One region of the Variovorax nivicola genome, then DNA from elsewhere that is predicted to be linked to it. Evidence: predicted binding sites of a transcription regulator. Region 1 holds the regulator's gene; the other holds the start of a gene.
What was found. Region 1 encodes sigma-54, which starts transcription at its own class of promoters, with help from an activator protein. Its sites were predicted from a motif close to TGGCANGNAANCTGCTTT; they were not measured.
Positions count from the first base shown of each region.

Region 2: the regulator sigma-54 is predicted to act here: its motif matches at 2,875-2,892, upstream of ACSFBF_RS31910 (isopenicillin N synthase family dioxygenase).

Region 1 is NZ_JBPJZK010000010.1:169,883-178,518, reverse strand. Features, by position in the region: gene lptA (lipopolysaccharide transport periplasmic protein LptA) at 1-496, shown strand, start outside; gene lptB (LPS export ABC transporter ATP-binding protein) at 493-1,287, shown strand; gene rpoN (RNA polymerase factor sigma-54) at 1,305-2,906, shown strand; gene ACSFBF_RS30405 (phospholipase D family protein) at 2,917-4,524, shown strand; gene ACSFBF_RS30400 (LysE family translocator) at 4,535-5,179, opposite strand; gene ACSFBF_RS30395 (hypothetical protein) at 5,226-5,594, opposite strand; gene ACSFBF_RS30390 (YceI family protein) at 5,604-6,248, opposite strand; gene ACSFBF_RS30385 (YceI family protein) at 6,314-6,901, opposite strand; gene ACSFBF_RS30380 (cytochrome b) at 6,901-7,494, opposite strand; gene ACSFBF_RS30375 (sensor histidine kinase) at 7,582-8,636, opposite strand, start outside.
Region 2 is NZ_JBPJZK010000012.1:72,636-77,286, forward strand. Features, by position in the region: gene ACSFBF_RS31900 (BMP family ABC transporter substrate-binding protein) at 1-1,076, opposite strand, end outside; gene ACSFBF_RS31905 (VOC family protein) at 1,144-1,530, opposite strand; gene ACSFBF_RS31910 (isopenicillin N synthase family dioxygenase) at 1,841-2,842, opposite strand; gene rutR (HTH-type transcriptional regulator RutR) at 3,054-3,764, shown strand; gene rutF (NADH-dependent FMN reductase RutF) at 3,777-4,322, opposite strand; gene ACSFBF_RS31925 (malonic semialdehyde reductase) at 4,338-4,651, opposite strand, start outside.

The DNA.
Region 1 (8,636 bases):
CATCCGCGGCGCGCGCATGGACGTACGCCAGGACCCCGAGGGCTACCAGTACGGCGTGGTCACGGCGGCACCGGGCAAGCGGGCCTACTACAAGCAGAAGCGCAATGCGCCCGACGAGTGGATCGAGGGCGAGTCGGAAGTCATCGAGTACGACAGCCGCGCCGACAACGTCAAGTTCATCCGCAACGCCACCATGCGCCGCCTGCTCGGCGCCACGCCGAACGACGAGAGCCAGGGCGCGTTGATCGTCTACGACCAGAGCAACGACACCTACACGGTCAACGGTTCCACCGTGCCGCCGAACACCGCCGTCAACGCGTCCACCCCGGGCGGGCGCGTCAAGACCATCCTGACCCCCAAGGCCGCCACCGCACCGGCGGCCGGTGCTTCGGCTCCGGCCGGCGCGAAGGCGCCGCCGCCAGCGCCCACGCCGGCACCAGGCAAGGGCCTGCGCCAGAGCACCACGCTCAGTGACCAGGGAGAAACCCGCAAGTGATCGAAACCGCTGGAACGCAGGACGCCAACGGCGCACCGGGCAGCCGCCTGGTCGCGCGCGGCCTGAAGAAGAGCTACGGCAGCCGCACGGTCGTGAAAGACGTCTCGCTCGACGTGCAAAAGGGCGAAGTCGTCGGGTTGCTCGGGCCGAACGGCGCGGGCAAGACCACCTCGTTCTACATGATCGTGGGGCTGGTGCGCGCCGACGCGGGCGACATCACCATCGACGGCGAGCCCATCGCCCACATGCCGATCCACCGCCGCGCCCGCATGGGCCTGAGCTACCTGCCGCAGGAAGCCTCGATCTTCCGCAAGCTCACGGTCGAGGAAAACGTGCGCGCCGTGCTCGAGCTCCAGATGGAGCCCGACGCGAACGGCAAGATGGCGCCGTTGTCGAAGCAGCACATGGACGAGCGCCTGGCCGAGCTGCTGGCCGACCTGCGCGTCGACCACCTGCGCGATTCGCCGGCGCTTGCGCTGTCGGGCGGCGAGCGCCGCCGCGTCGAAATTGCGCGCGCGCTGGCTACGCAGCCACGCTTCATCCTGCTGGACGAGCCCTTCGCCGGCATCGACCCGATCGCGGTGATCGAAATCCAGCGGATCATCAGTTTCCTGAAGGAGCGCGGCATCGGCGTGCTCATCACTGACCACAACGTGCGTGAAACGCTGGGCATCTGCGATCACGCGTTCATCATCAGCGACGGGCATGTGCTGGCACAAGGCACACCCTCGGAGATCGTCGACAACGCCGAAGTACGCAGGGTGTACTTGGGCGAACACTTCCGCATGTAAGGGCGGGAGCGGTTCCCATGAAGCAAGGGCTATCCCTTCGCGTCTCGCAGCATCTGGCGCTGACGCCGCAGCTGCAGCAGTCGATCAGGCTGCTCCAACTCTCCACGCTCGAACTGAGCCAGGAGGTGGAGCAGATGCTCGACGAGAACCCGTTCCTCGAGCGCACCGCGGAAGAAGCGGCGCGCGAGGAGTTCGGGCTCGACACGGCCGATGCCCCGGTACCGCGCGATGACGGCGGTGATAGCGGCGACGGCGAGAGCGACTTCGCTTCGCCCGCCGCCAGCGCGTCCACTGCTTCCACCGAAACCAGCACCACCACCACGGCCGACACCGACGGCCCCGCCGCCGAAATCGCCGAGCGCGAGCCCGACTGGGAAGGCGACGGCACCGTCGACATGGCGCCCGACGACAGCGAATGGGGCAGCGACGCGCCTGCGCGCCAGAACAACCTGGGCGACGACGAACGCGCCGACGCCACCGAACTCGCGCGCAGCCAGGAATCGCTGCAGTCCTTCCTGCACCGCCAGGCGCTGAGCCTGCGCCTGAACGAAAACGACAGCGCCGCGCTGCGCTTTCTCATCGAATCGCTCAACGACGACGGCTACCTCGAAGACTCGCTGCCCGCGCTGGCCTCGGGCCTGGCCGGCGACGACAACGACCAGTTCGACGACCTCGTGCACCACTTTCAGGTGGCGCTCGGCCTGCTGCAGAGCCTGGAGCCCGCCGGCGTCGGCGCGCGCGACCTAGGCGAATGCCTGGGCATCCAGCTGCGCGCCCTGGCCCGCGAGGACGAGACCGAGCAAGAGGAGCTGGTCCGCAAGATCGCCATTGCCATCTGCAAGCAGCCAATGGAGCTGCTTGCGCGCCGCGACTTCAAGCGCCTGGCCACGCTCACCCGCAGCAATGAGGAACTGGTGCGCTCGGCGCTGCAGATCATTGCGCGGCTCGAGCCCAAGCCGGGCCGGCGCTTCGTGGACGTCGAGCGCAACATCGTCATTCCCGACGTGATCGTCACCAAGACGGGCCGCGGCACCAACGTGAAGTTCCGCGTCATGCTGAACCCCGAGGTCATGCCACGCCTGCGCGTGCACGACATCTACGCCGGCGCGCTCAAGTCGCACAAGGGCGAAGGCAGTCAGGCGCTGTCGCAGCGGCTGCAGGAGGCGCGCTGGTTCATCAAGAACATCCAGCAGCGCTTCGACACCATCCTGCGCGTGAGCAACGCCATCGTCGAGCGGCAGAAGAGCTACTTCGTGCACGGCGAACTCGCGATGCGGCCGCTGGTGCTGCGCGAGATTGCCGACGAACTGGGCCTGCACGAATCGACCATCTCGCGCGTGACCACCGCCAAGTACATGGCCACGCCCTTCGGCACGGTCGAGCTCAAGTACTTCTTCGGCTCGGCACTGGGTACCGAGACCGGCGGCAATGCGTCGAGCACCGCGGTGCGCGCGCTGATCAAGCAGTTCGTCAGCTCGGAGAGCATCAAGAAGCCGCTGTCGGACAGCCAGATCTCCGAGATGCTGAAGGAGCAGGGCATCGAGTGCGCGCGCCGCACCGTGGCCAAGTACCGCGAGGCGCTGCGCATCGCGCCCGCCAACCTTCGCAAGGCCCTGTAGAAAGCCACCGATGACCCGTCGCCTGCTGTCGCTTTCGCGTTGTGGGCACTGGGTTTTCGTCATGGCGGCGGTCTTGCTGTTCGCCGGCTGCGCCACATTGCCCGACGAGGCGCCGCGACCGCCCACCAAGGCCATGGCCGTCTCGGCCGACACCGCCCTCGGCAAGATCGCGCTGGCCTCGCAGCCCGACCCCGACCTGAGCGGCTTCCGCCTCATGCCCGGCGGCGACTTCGCCTTCGACACCCGCATCCAGCTGGCCCGCCGCGCGCAGCGCACGCTCGACGTGCAGTACTACCAGATCGAGAACGACGAGACCGGCCGCTACCTGCTGCGCACCCTGCGCGACGCCGCCCAGCGCGGCGTGCGCGTGCGGCTGCTGATGGACGACCTCTACACCGCCGGCGAAGACGAGCTGCTGCTCGGCCTCGCCGCCACGCCCAACGTGGAGCTGCGCCTGTTCAACCCGTTCCCGGCCGGGCGCGGCAGCCTGCTGAAGCGCTTCAGCGCCTCGCTCTTCGACTTCAGCCGCGTCAACCGCCGCATGCACAACAAGCTGTTCATCGCCGACGGCGCGATGGCGGTGGCGGGTGGGCGCAACATCGGCAACCAGTATTTCAGGCGTACCGCGGGCGAGAACTTTCTCGACCTCGACACCTTCGTCACCGGTGCGCTGGTCCCGCGGCTGGGCAGCCTGTTCGACCAGTACTGGAACAGCATCTACGTGCGGCCGATCCAGTCGGTGGTGAGCAGCGACCTGTCGCGCGAGGAGCTGCAGAAGCGCTTCGACGTCGCCACCGGCCCTGACACCACGCCACCGCCGCCGCCGCCCGCGCCCAACGACCTGCTCGGCTACAGCCCGATGGCGGAAGACCTGAACGCCGGTAAGCTCGGCCTGATCTGGGCCACCGCAGAGGCCTACGCCGATTCGCCCGAGCGCGTGATCGGCAAGACCGCCTCCTACGGCGGCGTGCCGTTGCTCGACGTTGACAGCGTGCGCTACAACGTGGTCGAGCAGATGCGCCGCGCGCGCTCCGAGGTGACCATCGTCTCGCCATACTTGATTCCGGGCGCCTCGGGGCTGGAGGTGATGCGCGAGATCCGCGGCCGCAACGTGAAGATCAGCGTGGTCACCAATTCGCTGGCCGCCACCGACGAGCCGCTGGTGCACACGGCCTACCGCCGCTACCGGCCCGACATGCTCAAGCTCGGCGCCGACCTCTATGAGCTGAGCTCCACGCGTACCCGGCGCAGCGTGCGGCTCGGCCTGTTCGGCACCTCGGTGGGCAGGCTGCATGCCAAGTCGGCGGTGATCGACCGGAGCATTCTTTTCGTCGGCTCGATGAATTTCGACCCGCGCTCGGAGACGCACAACACCGAAATCGGCCTCTTCATCCGCAGCCCCGAGATGGCGCAGCAGGCGTTGAAGCTCATCGATGTGCTCAAGCAGCAGGGCGCCTACCGGCTGCGCTTTGCCGAGGGCAGCAGCGAGTCGCGCATCGAATGGGTCAGCGACGACGCCGGCAAGCTCACCGTGCTGACCGAGGAGCCCGACTCCGGCTTCTGGGACCGGACCATGCTCGAGATCCTGGCGCCGCTGACGCCGGAGAGCCTGCTGTAGCTTCGACCCTTCAGTTGCCGCGCACGGCCGACCAGATGAGCCGCAGGCCCAGCAGCCCCATCACGCCGCCGGCGGCCCGGTCGATCCAGACCTTGTAGCGCAGGTAGGCCGAGCGCGGCGCCGCCGAGGACAGCGCCAGCGCCACGATGGCGTACCAGCCCGTCTCGATGCAGAGGATGACCGCCGGCACCGCGAGTGCCAGCACCAGCGGCACCTCGCGCGGCAAAAAGGCCGCGAAGATGCTGGCGTACACCACCGCCGTCTTCGGGTTGCTGACCTGCGTGGCCAGGCCCAGCAGGAAGGCGCGGCCGCTGCGGCCCTGCTGGCGCGGCGAGGCGCCCGTCTCCTGCGTCACGGCAAGCGGCTGGCGCGCGCCGCTCCATATCCGGATGCCCAGGTAGACGAGGTAGGCGCCCCCCAGGCCCTTGATGGCCACGTACAGCGCCGGCACGGCCAGGAACGCCGCCTGCAGCCCGGCCAGCGCGGCGATCGCGAAGACCAGTCCGCCGGCACCCATGCCCAACGCGGCAGCCAGTCCGTCAGCGCGAGAGCTCACGGCGGTGCGAGCCACCATCACGAAACTTGGGCCGGGGCTCATCGCGCCCACAGTCATGGCGCCGGCGATGCCGAGCAGGGAAAGGGTGGTGTCCATCATTCAGTTTCCTTGGTTGTCGCCGAGCGCAGATCGCCCGTCCGCCGCATCACAGGTTCTTCCATTCCTCGACGACGATCTGGAACCGGTCCTCGTAAAGCACTTTGCCGGGATTGCGCGAGCGCAGCATCCGGACAGCGGTGTCATGTTGGATCAGAAGCGCCGCGAGGCTGCGCATCTGCTGGATCGACTCGGTGGCGCCATCCTTGAACCAGGCTACGGCGTTCCTCGACCAACCGGCACTCGAGAACGGAGGGCAGGGCAGATTCGCGTTGAACCACGCATAGATCGCTTCGAGCCGCTCTTCTTCCGCGGCCGTGAGTTCGCCCTTGTCTCGCAGGATGCGGGTCTCGGTGACGAGCCCGCTGAGCTGCCGGTGATCTTCCTCGTCGCCTCCAACCACGAACCGGATGAACATGAGCCCGTGTCACTGCACGTTGACCGCTTCGACCTGCACCAGCAGCTTCACCTTGTTCTCGAAGCCGAAGTTCAGCCCCCAGGTGATGCCCCAGTCGCTGCGCTCCACCGTGGTCTCGAAGTCGCCGCCGCACACCTGGCGGTTGATCAGCGGGCTCAGGTAGCAGTTGAAGCGCACGGCCTTCAGCGTCACCGGCTTGGTCTGGCCCATCAGCGTGAGCGTGCCAGGCACGTCGACCACCTTGCCGCCGCTGAAGTCGATGCGGTCGGCCACGAAGCGGCCGGTTGGAAACTCGGCCACGTTGAAGAAATCCTTGCTCTGCACGTGGCGGTTGAGCAGGTCTACGCCGGTGTTGATGGAGCTGATGTCCATCGTGATGTCGACCTTGCCGCTGGCGCCGGTGCCGTCGATCTGCACCGAACCGTCCTTGGTGCTGAAGCGCCCGCGGTTGGTGGTGGTGCCGTAGTGGCCCATTTCGTACATCACGAAGGTGTGCGTCGGGTCGACCACGTAGTTGGCGTTTTTCACCGGCCCGCCTGCGGGCTTGGCAGCCACGGCCGGTGCGGTGTATTCGGGCTGTTGTGGTTGCTGTTGCGCCGTGGCGCCGGTGAACGCGGCGGCCGACAGGGCCGTGGCGAGAAGGAGCTTTTTCATGGCGTTGGTTGTGTGGGTCATGAAAGAGGAAGGTGAGTGAGGAGAGGGCGGGCCAGACCGGCGGTTCATAGCGGCCCGAGGCCCGCGAGCGTGAACTTGAAGCGCACCTGCACCTCGTTGCCGACCATCGAGGTGTCGGTCCATTCGCCGTCGCCCACCTTGTAGTCGAGCCGCTGGATCGTAAAGCTTCCGGTGGCCACCGCGTAGTTGCCGCCAGCCGCCGCGATGCTGACGGGCACCGTCACGTACTTGGCCGTGCCCTTGATGGTGAGCTTGCCCGCCATCTCGAACTTGCCGTCGCCCAGCGCCTTGATGGCGCTCGACTGGAAGCTTGCCTGCGGGAAGTGCGCGGCGTCGAACCACGGCTGCTTGGGCAGCTCGGCGTCGCTCATCGGCACGCCGAAGCCGGCGCTGGCCGTGTCGATCTGCAGCGCGACGCTGCCGCCCTCGGGCTTCTTCGGGTTGAAGGCGACCTGTGCGTCGAACTTCTTGAACGTGCCTTCCACCGGCACGCCCATCTGCTTGGTGACGAAGACGATCTGGCTCTTGTCGGCAACGAGTTTCGCGGCCGCAGGCTCGGCGCCCGCTGGCAGTGCCATCGCGAAGGCCAGCGCCGCGAGCGACGGCAAGAGGCGGAAAAACAGGCGCTTCATCATCGAGCAGATTCCTTGCGTGGCCCGGGCCACATGCGTTTCAGAAGACCGTCGCGGTCGATCCAGTGGTGCTTGAGCACGGCAGCCACGTGCAGCAGCGTGACGCCCGCCAGCGCGAAGGCGCAGTTGCGGTGCAGCGGCTGCAGCACCGCCTCGGCGAAGTCGTGGTCGACCGGCACGAAGTCGGGCAGCGGCAGCACGCCGAACCACGCGACCGGCATGCCCATGGCCGAGCTGTAGGCCCAGCCGGACAGCGGCACCGCGAAGAACAGCAGGTACATCAGCGTGTGGCTGATGCGGTAGCTGGCCAGCTGCAGGCGCGTCATGCCCGGCGGGAGCGCCGGCGGGCGGTGCCCCAGCCGCCACAGCAGCCGCAGCGCCGACAGCGCGAGGATCGTGATGCCCGCCCACTTGTGCCAGCTGTACACCTTCAGCCGCAGCGGCGAGAACGGCAGGCCCGTCATGTAGAGCCCCACGCCGAACGAGCCGACGATCAGGGCTGCGAGCAGCCAGTGCAGCGCGATCGCGAGCGGGTCGTAGCGCGGGCTGCGTGGATCGGCGGCGAGGGGAGGGGGGGATGTGTCGGTGGACATCGAAGGCAGGGCTGGCGGCCTGTGCGCGGAGCATATATCGGAAGCCATGACAGCACAGCAGGGCCCGTGCCAGCCCGGTGGCCTCGGTCAGCCCCGCGCCTGCTGCGCCTTCAGCAGCACGCCGCGCAGCTCCTCCGGCTGCACCGGCTTGCGCAGCGCATGCCAGCCGCGCTCGGCGGCGAGCCGCTGGGTGGCTTCGTTGATGTCGGCCGAAATCAGCGCGATCGCCAGCGAGGGCTTCTGCCGCTGCAGCTTCTCGGCCAGCGCGATGCCGTCGAGCGCGCCCGGCAGGCGGATGTCGCACAGCGCCGCGTCGAGCGCGCGCAGGTCGGCCAGCGCCAGCGCCTCGGCGGCGCTGGCATAGACGCGCGGCTCCACTTCCCATTGCAGCAGCAGGGCCGAGAGGCTGTCGGCCACCACCGTGTTGTCTTCCACCACCAGCACGGCGAGTCCGGGGCGCAGTGTGGCGCCGTCGTCGTGCGACATGGACGCAGGGCGCGCCGCCGCCGCCACAGCACCTTCCGGCGCGGCAGGCAGCTCGAAGCTGAACACCGACCCCCGCCCCGGCGCCGAGCGCAGCGACACCGCAATGCCGAGCTGCGCCGCCAGCCGCCGCACGATCGCCAGGCCCAGCCCGTGGCCGCGCTGCAGGTTGCGCTCGACGTTGCCGATCTGCTCGAAGTCGTTGAACACGCGCTGCTGCGCGTCGGCCGCGATGCCGATGCCGCTGTCGCGCACCTCCACGCGCCAGGCCCGGACGGTGCCGCGGCGGCGCGCCCGCACGGCCAGCAGCACGCGTCCGCGCGGCGTGAACTTGACGGCGTTGTCGACCAGGTTGGCGAGCACGCGGCGCAGCGACACCGTGTCGCTCCAGGCGATTGCGTTGTGCGGGCAGCGCACCAGCACCCGGCCGTCGCCCGCCTGCCGGGCCAGTTCCTGCAGCAGCGGCGCCAGCGCCACCGCCACCGGACGCAGCGGATCGACCGCGGCCTCGATGCGGCCGATTTCCAGCAGCTGGTTGGTCAGCCCCTCCAGCGCCTGCTGCGCGCGCGCCAGCGAGCCCACCGTGTGCTGCACCGCTTCCATGTCCGCGCCGTTGTTCAGCTGCTGGCGCAGCACCTCGGCCTGCAGGCCGATGGCCA
Region 2 (4,651 bases), on a different contig from region 1:
TCCATCTTCCACAGGTCCGCATCGGACAGCACCGCGCCCTTGGCAACGCGCTCCTTGCCGTCGCGGTCGGCGAGCGGGCCGGCGTAGACCTGCTTGCCCTTCATGATCGCGTCGCGCTCGGCGGTGATGACCGCGGCCTTGTCCTTGGGCACGGCGGGGCCGAAGCCCGCGATGTCGGTGCCGCCGTCCTTCATCTCGATGAAGGCGCCGTACTGCGCGGGTTTCCAGTTGCCGGCCATCACCTTCTTCAGCTCGGGCGTCAGGAAGCGGTCCCACACCCACACCGACGAGCACAGCGTGGCCTTGGGCGCGAACTGGCGCAGGTCGCGGTGGTGGCCGGTGCCGTACACGCCGCGCTCCTGCGCGACGATCTGCGGCGTGGGGCTGTCGACGTGCTGGCCGATCACGTCGGCGCCCTGGTCGATGAGCGCGGCGGCGGCGGCGCGTTCTTTCACCGGGTCGTTCCAGGCACCGGTGTAGATCACGTTGACCGTGGCGTTCGGGTTCATCTTCTGGGCGCCGAGCGCGAAGGCGTTGATGGTCCAGTTCACCACGCCGAAGGGGTTGGCCGCGACGAAGCCGAGCTTGCCGGTCTTCGATGCAGCGCCGGCGGCCATGCCGCAGAGGTACTGGCTTTCGTAGGTGCGGCCGTAGAACGATTCGAGGTTGCTGCCGTTAGTGGTGCCCGAGCCGTTGAGGAAGGCAACATCGGGGTACTTGGCGGCCAGGTCCTTGAAGCTGTCGGAGTATCCGAAGGCCGTGCCGATCACGATGTTGGCCCCGCGCTGGATGAACTTTTCTGCAGCGGGCTTGATGGCCGATGCGTCTTCGGGCACGTTCTCGACGAACTGGATCTTCTGGCCGATTTCCTTCTCGATCTTCACGCGAGCCTCGTCGAAGGCCTGCGTCCAGCCGCCGTCGTTCTTCGGACCGAAGTAGAGCATCGCGATCTTCGGCTTGTCCTTCAGCGTGAAGCCGTCGGCGGCCGCGGCGGGCAGCGTGGTGAAGAAGGCGCCGCTGGCTGCGATGGTCATCGCGAGGCCCAGGCCTGGAGTGAGGGTGCGCAACTGCTGCATGGAACTACCTTTGAGGAGAGGCTTTGAAGGGAGGAGGGGACGGGAAAAGGAGCGAATGCAGTGCGCGTCACATCATGAAGTTGATGCGAAACACATTGCCCTCGGGGTCGAGCAGCACCGACTGGTACCAGTTGTAGTAGGTGACGTACGGTGGCTTGATAAGCGTGGCGCCGGCCTCCAGCGCCACAGGCACCATGCGGTCAACGTCGGCCTGGCTGTCGACGTCGATGTTCAGCAGGAACTTCACGCCGCGCGTGTCGGAGAACTCGCTCAGATGCAGCAGCTCGTAGGCATCGAGTGCGTTGAAGCCGAGGCTCGACTTGCCTGTGTCCAGTCCTCGGAAGATGGGCGAGCGGATCGCTTCGATCTCGGGGAAGCCGAATACGCGCTGGTAGAAGCCGCTGAGTGCGACCACGTCTTTTGCGAAGACGTTGACGTAGGAGAGGTGGGCCATGTCAGTTGCTCATTGGGCGTTTGCTGTTGTTCTTGTTCGGGGTGCGTGCGAATGACACCGGGTACTCCCCTCCGCGAATGTCCCCCGGCCTTCGGCCTCCTCCTTTATTTCGCTGCGGGGAGCACCCGGCGCCATTCGCACATGGGCGCGGCTGTGGTGCTGGCCGATCAACCACCGCAGTGAACAACGATCACGCCGATGGGGTGCCTTGCGCAGCGAAATAAAGGAGGAGGCCGGAGGCCGGGGGACATTCGCGGAGCAAGGTACCCCGTCGGCGTGATCGCACCCCGAAGAACAGCAGGCCGTCATCTCAAGCCATCGCCTTCGTGCCACCAAAGGTCGTCTGCTTGACGAACTTCGAAGTCAGGTGATCGCCCGAGGAAATCGGCGCGTATTTGGCCTGCTCACCCGGCGCAAGGCAGCTAGGCAAGCACTCGACCATCGCGTCGTAGTTCGGCTGGTGGAAGAACACCAGCGATTGCCGGCGGTTGGTGCTGGCGATCTCGAAGGGCGGGTTGATCACGCGGTGCAGCGTGGAAACCCACTGGTCGTTGGTCCACTGCATCATGAGGTCGGCGATGTTGACCACCAGGCCGCCTTCGACCTGAGGCACGTCGACCCACTGGCCGGCCTTGTTGAACACCTGCAGGCCCTTGTCGTCGGGCAGCACGATGGTGAGGCTGCCGTAGTCGCTGTGCGCGCCCGCGCGCAATTGGCCGGGCAGCGGCTGCTCGCGCTGCGGCGGATAGCTCAGCACACGAAACATGCTGATGTGTTTGTCGATCTTGTCGTCGAAGAAGGTCTCGGGCAGCGAGAGGCCGAGCGCAAAGACGCGCATCAGCGAGCGAGAGAGATCGCTCATCGCCTCGAAGTAGCCTTCGTAGGCTTCGCGGAAGCCCTCGATGGGCGGCCAGCTGTTGGGCTCGAAGTGCGGGCCGGCGGCGGGGCCGCGGTGGTAGTCGTCTTGCGGCACGTTCGACGGGCCGATCGAGAACGATTCCTTCAGGTCGCCGGGAGCGGCTTCTTCGAGGCTGTACGAGAGCCCTTCTTCGCCCACCGCGCTGTAGCCGCGTACCGCGTCTTCGCGCGGGCGGTCGACCTTTCGCTTTTCACCCAGCGGCATGTCGAAGAACCTGCGCGAGAGCGACGACACGCGCGAGATCAGCTCGGGCGCAATGCCGTGGTTCGTGATGACGAGAAAGCCGATGCTGCGGCAGGCCTCGTCGACCTTCTTCGCGACCTCGGCCTTGCCTTCGGCGGTGCCCGCGAAGTAGGGCGCTAGATCGATGATGGGGACGGACAGCAGGGTCATGGCAGGTTCCTCATGCTTGGCATGCCTTTCGCCATGCAACGTCTGTGCCAGTTGGACCAAATGGACAAAACGCATCCGTCGCGTCAGCATGGTGCGCAACGACGCGCCGCGAAGGCGGCTGCGGCGCAAGGCGATGCACCACGGCCTTACAGTGGTGCGCTGTGCTGTCCACCGATTCACTAACGAACGAACAAGAGAAGAGCGAGGGAAGATGCCGAAGACCAAAGCGCTGGCCGCGAGTGCCAGCAGCAAAGAGAAGAGCCCGGCGCGCAAGCGCGCGAAGCCCGCGGTGCGCAGCGCGTCTGCGGTGAGCCGCCGGCTGCGCCAGATCGAGGACAAGCGCAGCGCGATCCTCGGTGCGGCGCTGGGGTTGTTCTCCCGCTTCGGCCTGCACGGCACGTCGATCGACCAGGTGGCGGCACGCGCCGATGTATCGAAGAGCAACCTGCTCTACTACTTCGCGAACAAGGAGGAGCTTTACGTCAACGTGCTGCGCGATCTGCTCGCGCTGTGGCTCGAACCGCTGCGCGGCTTCAGCGCAGAGCAGGACCCGGCCGAAGCCATTGGCGACTACATCCGCCGCAAACTGGTGGTCTCGCGCGACCGGCCCGATGCGTCACGGCTCTTTTGCCTGGAAATGATCCAGGGTGCGCCGCTGCTGCGCGATGAGCTCGACCGCGAACTGCGCACGCTGGTGGAGAAAAAGTCGGAGGTGATCCGCGCGTGGGTCGAGGCGGGCAAGCTGGCGCCCGTCGATCCGCATCACCTGATCTTCGCGCTGTGGGCGGTGACGCAGCACTACGCGGACTTCGGCGTGCAGGTGCAGGCGCTGTCTGGGCACACGCTGGACGATGAGGCGTTCTTCGAGCGCACTGTTGAGAACGTGCAGCGCATCTTTCTTCAAGGCATCACGCCGCGCTGATCCGGGAGGATGTCAATGCGGTGGCGCTGCGATCTCGTGATAGCGCCGGTCGAAGTAGATGAGGCCCTGCGTCGCACCACCGATGGCGATGGCCACTGCCTCACAGAACAGCACGTCGTGCGTGCCCGCGCTCGTCGCATGCACCACACGGCAGTCGAAGGACACGGCCGCGTCGTCGAGCATCGGCGAGCCGGTGGTCTTGCGGCTCCAGTTGCCGGCGGCGAAGCGCTCGTCCATCGGTGTCTTGCCACCGAACAATGTCGAGAGCGACTGGTGCCCCGCGGCCAGCACGTTCACGCACAGCACGCCGTTGGTCTTGAACGCCGGGTACACCGAGGCCGAACGATTGAGGCACACCAGCAGCGTCGGCGGCTCGTCGGTCACGCTGCACACGGCCGATGCGGTGAAGCCGGCGCGGCCCGCGGGGCCGTCGGTGGTGATGATGTTCACCGCCGCGCCCAGCCGGGCCATCGCATTGCGATAGTCGGCCTTCGGCAAGCCCGGCGGCAGGCCGGCGGGGTTCGATGAAGAAGCATGGGAGGCCATGGCGTTCAGCATGTCGTGACGACTCCTTCAGGCCAGCACGCAGGCCTCGTCGAAGGGCAGCCGCGGCAGGCGGCCGAACACCTTCGACGCATCGCCATGGCCCAGGTTGATGAGGAAGTTGACGGTCCAGTCGGTGCCCTCGAAGAAGGCCGCGTCGACCTTCGCCTTGTCGAAGCCCGACATCGGACCGGCATCGAGACCGACCGCGCGCGCCGCGAGCAGCAGGTAGCCCGCCTGCAGGCTGGCATTGCGAAAGGCGGTCTCGTGCGCGGCCTCAGGGCTGCCGGTGAACCAGCTGCGCGCGTCGGCATGCGGGAACAGCGTGGGCAGCTTGTCGTAGA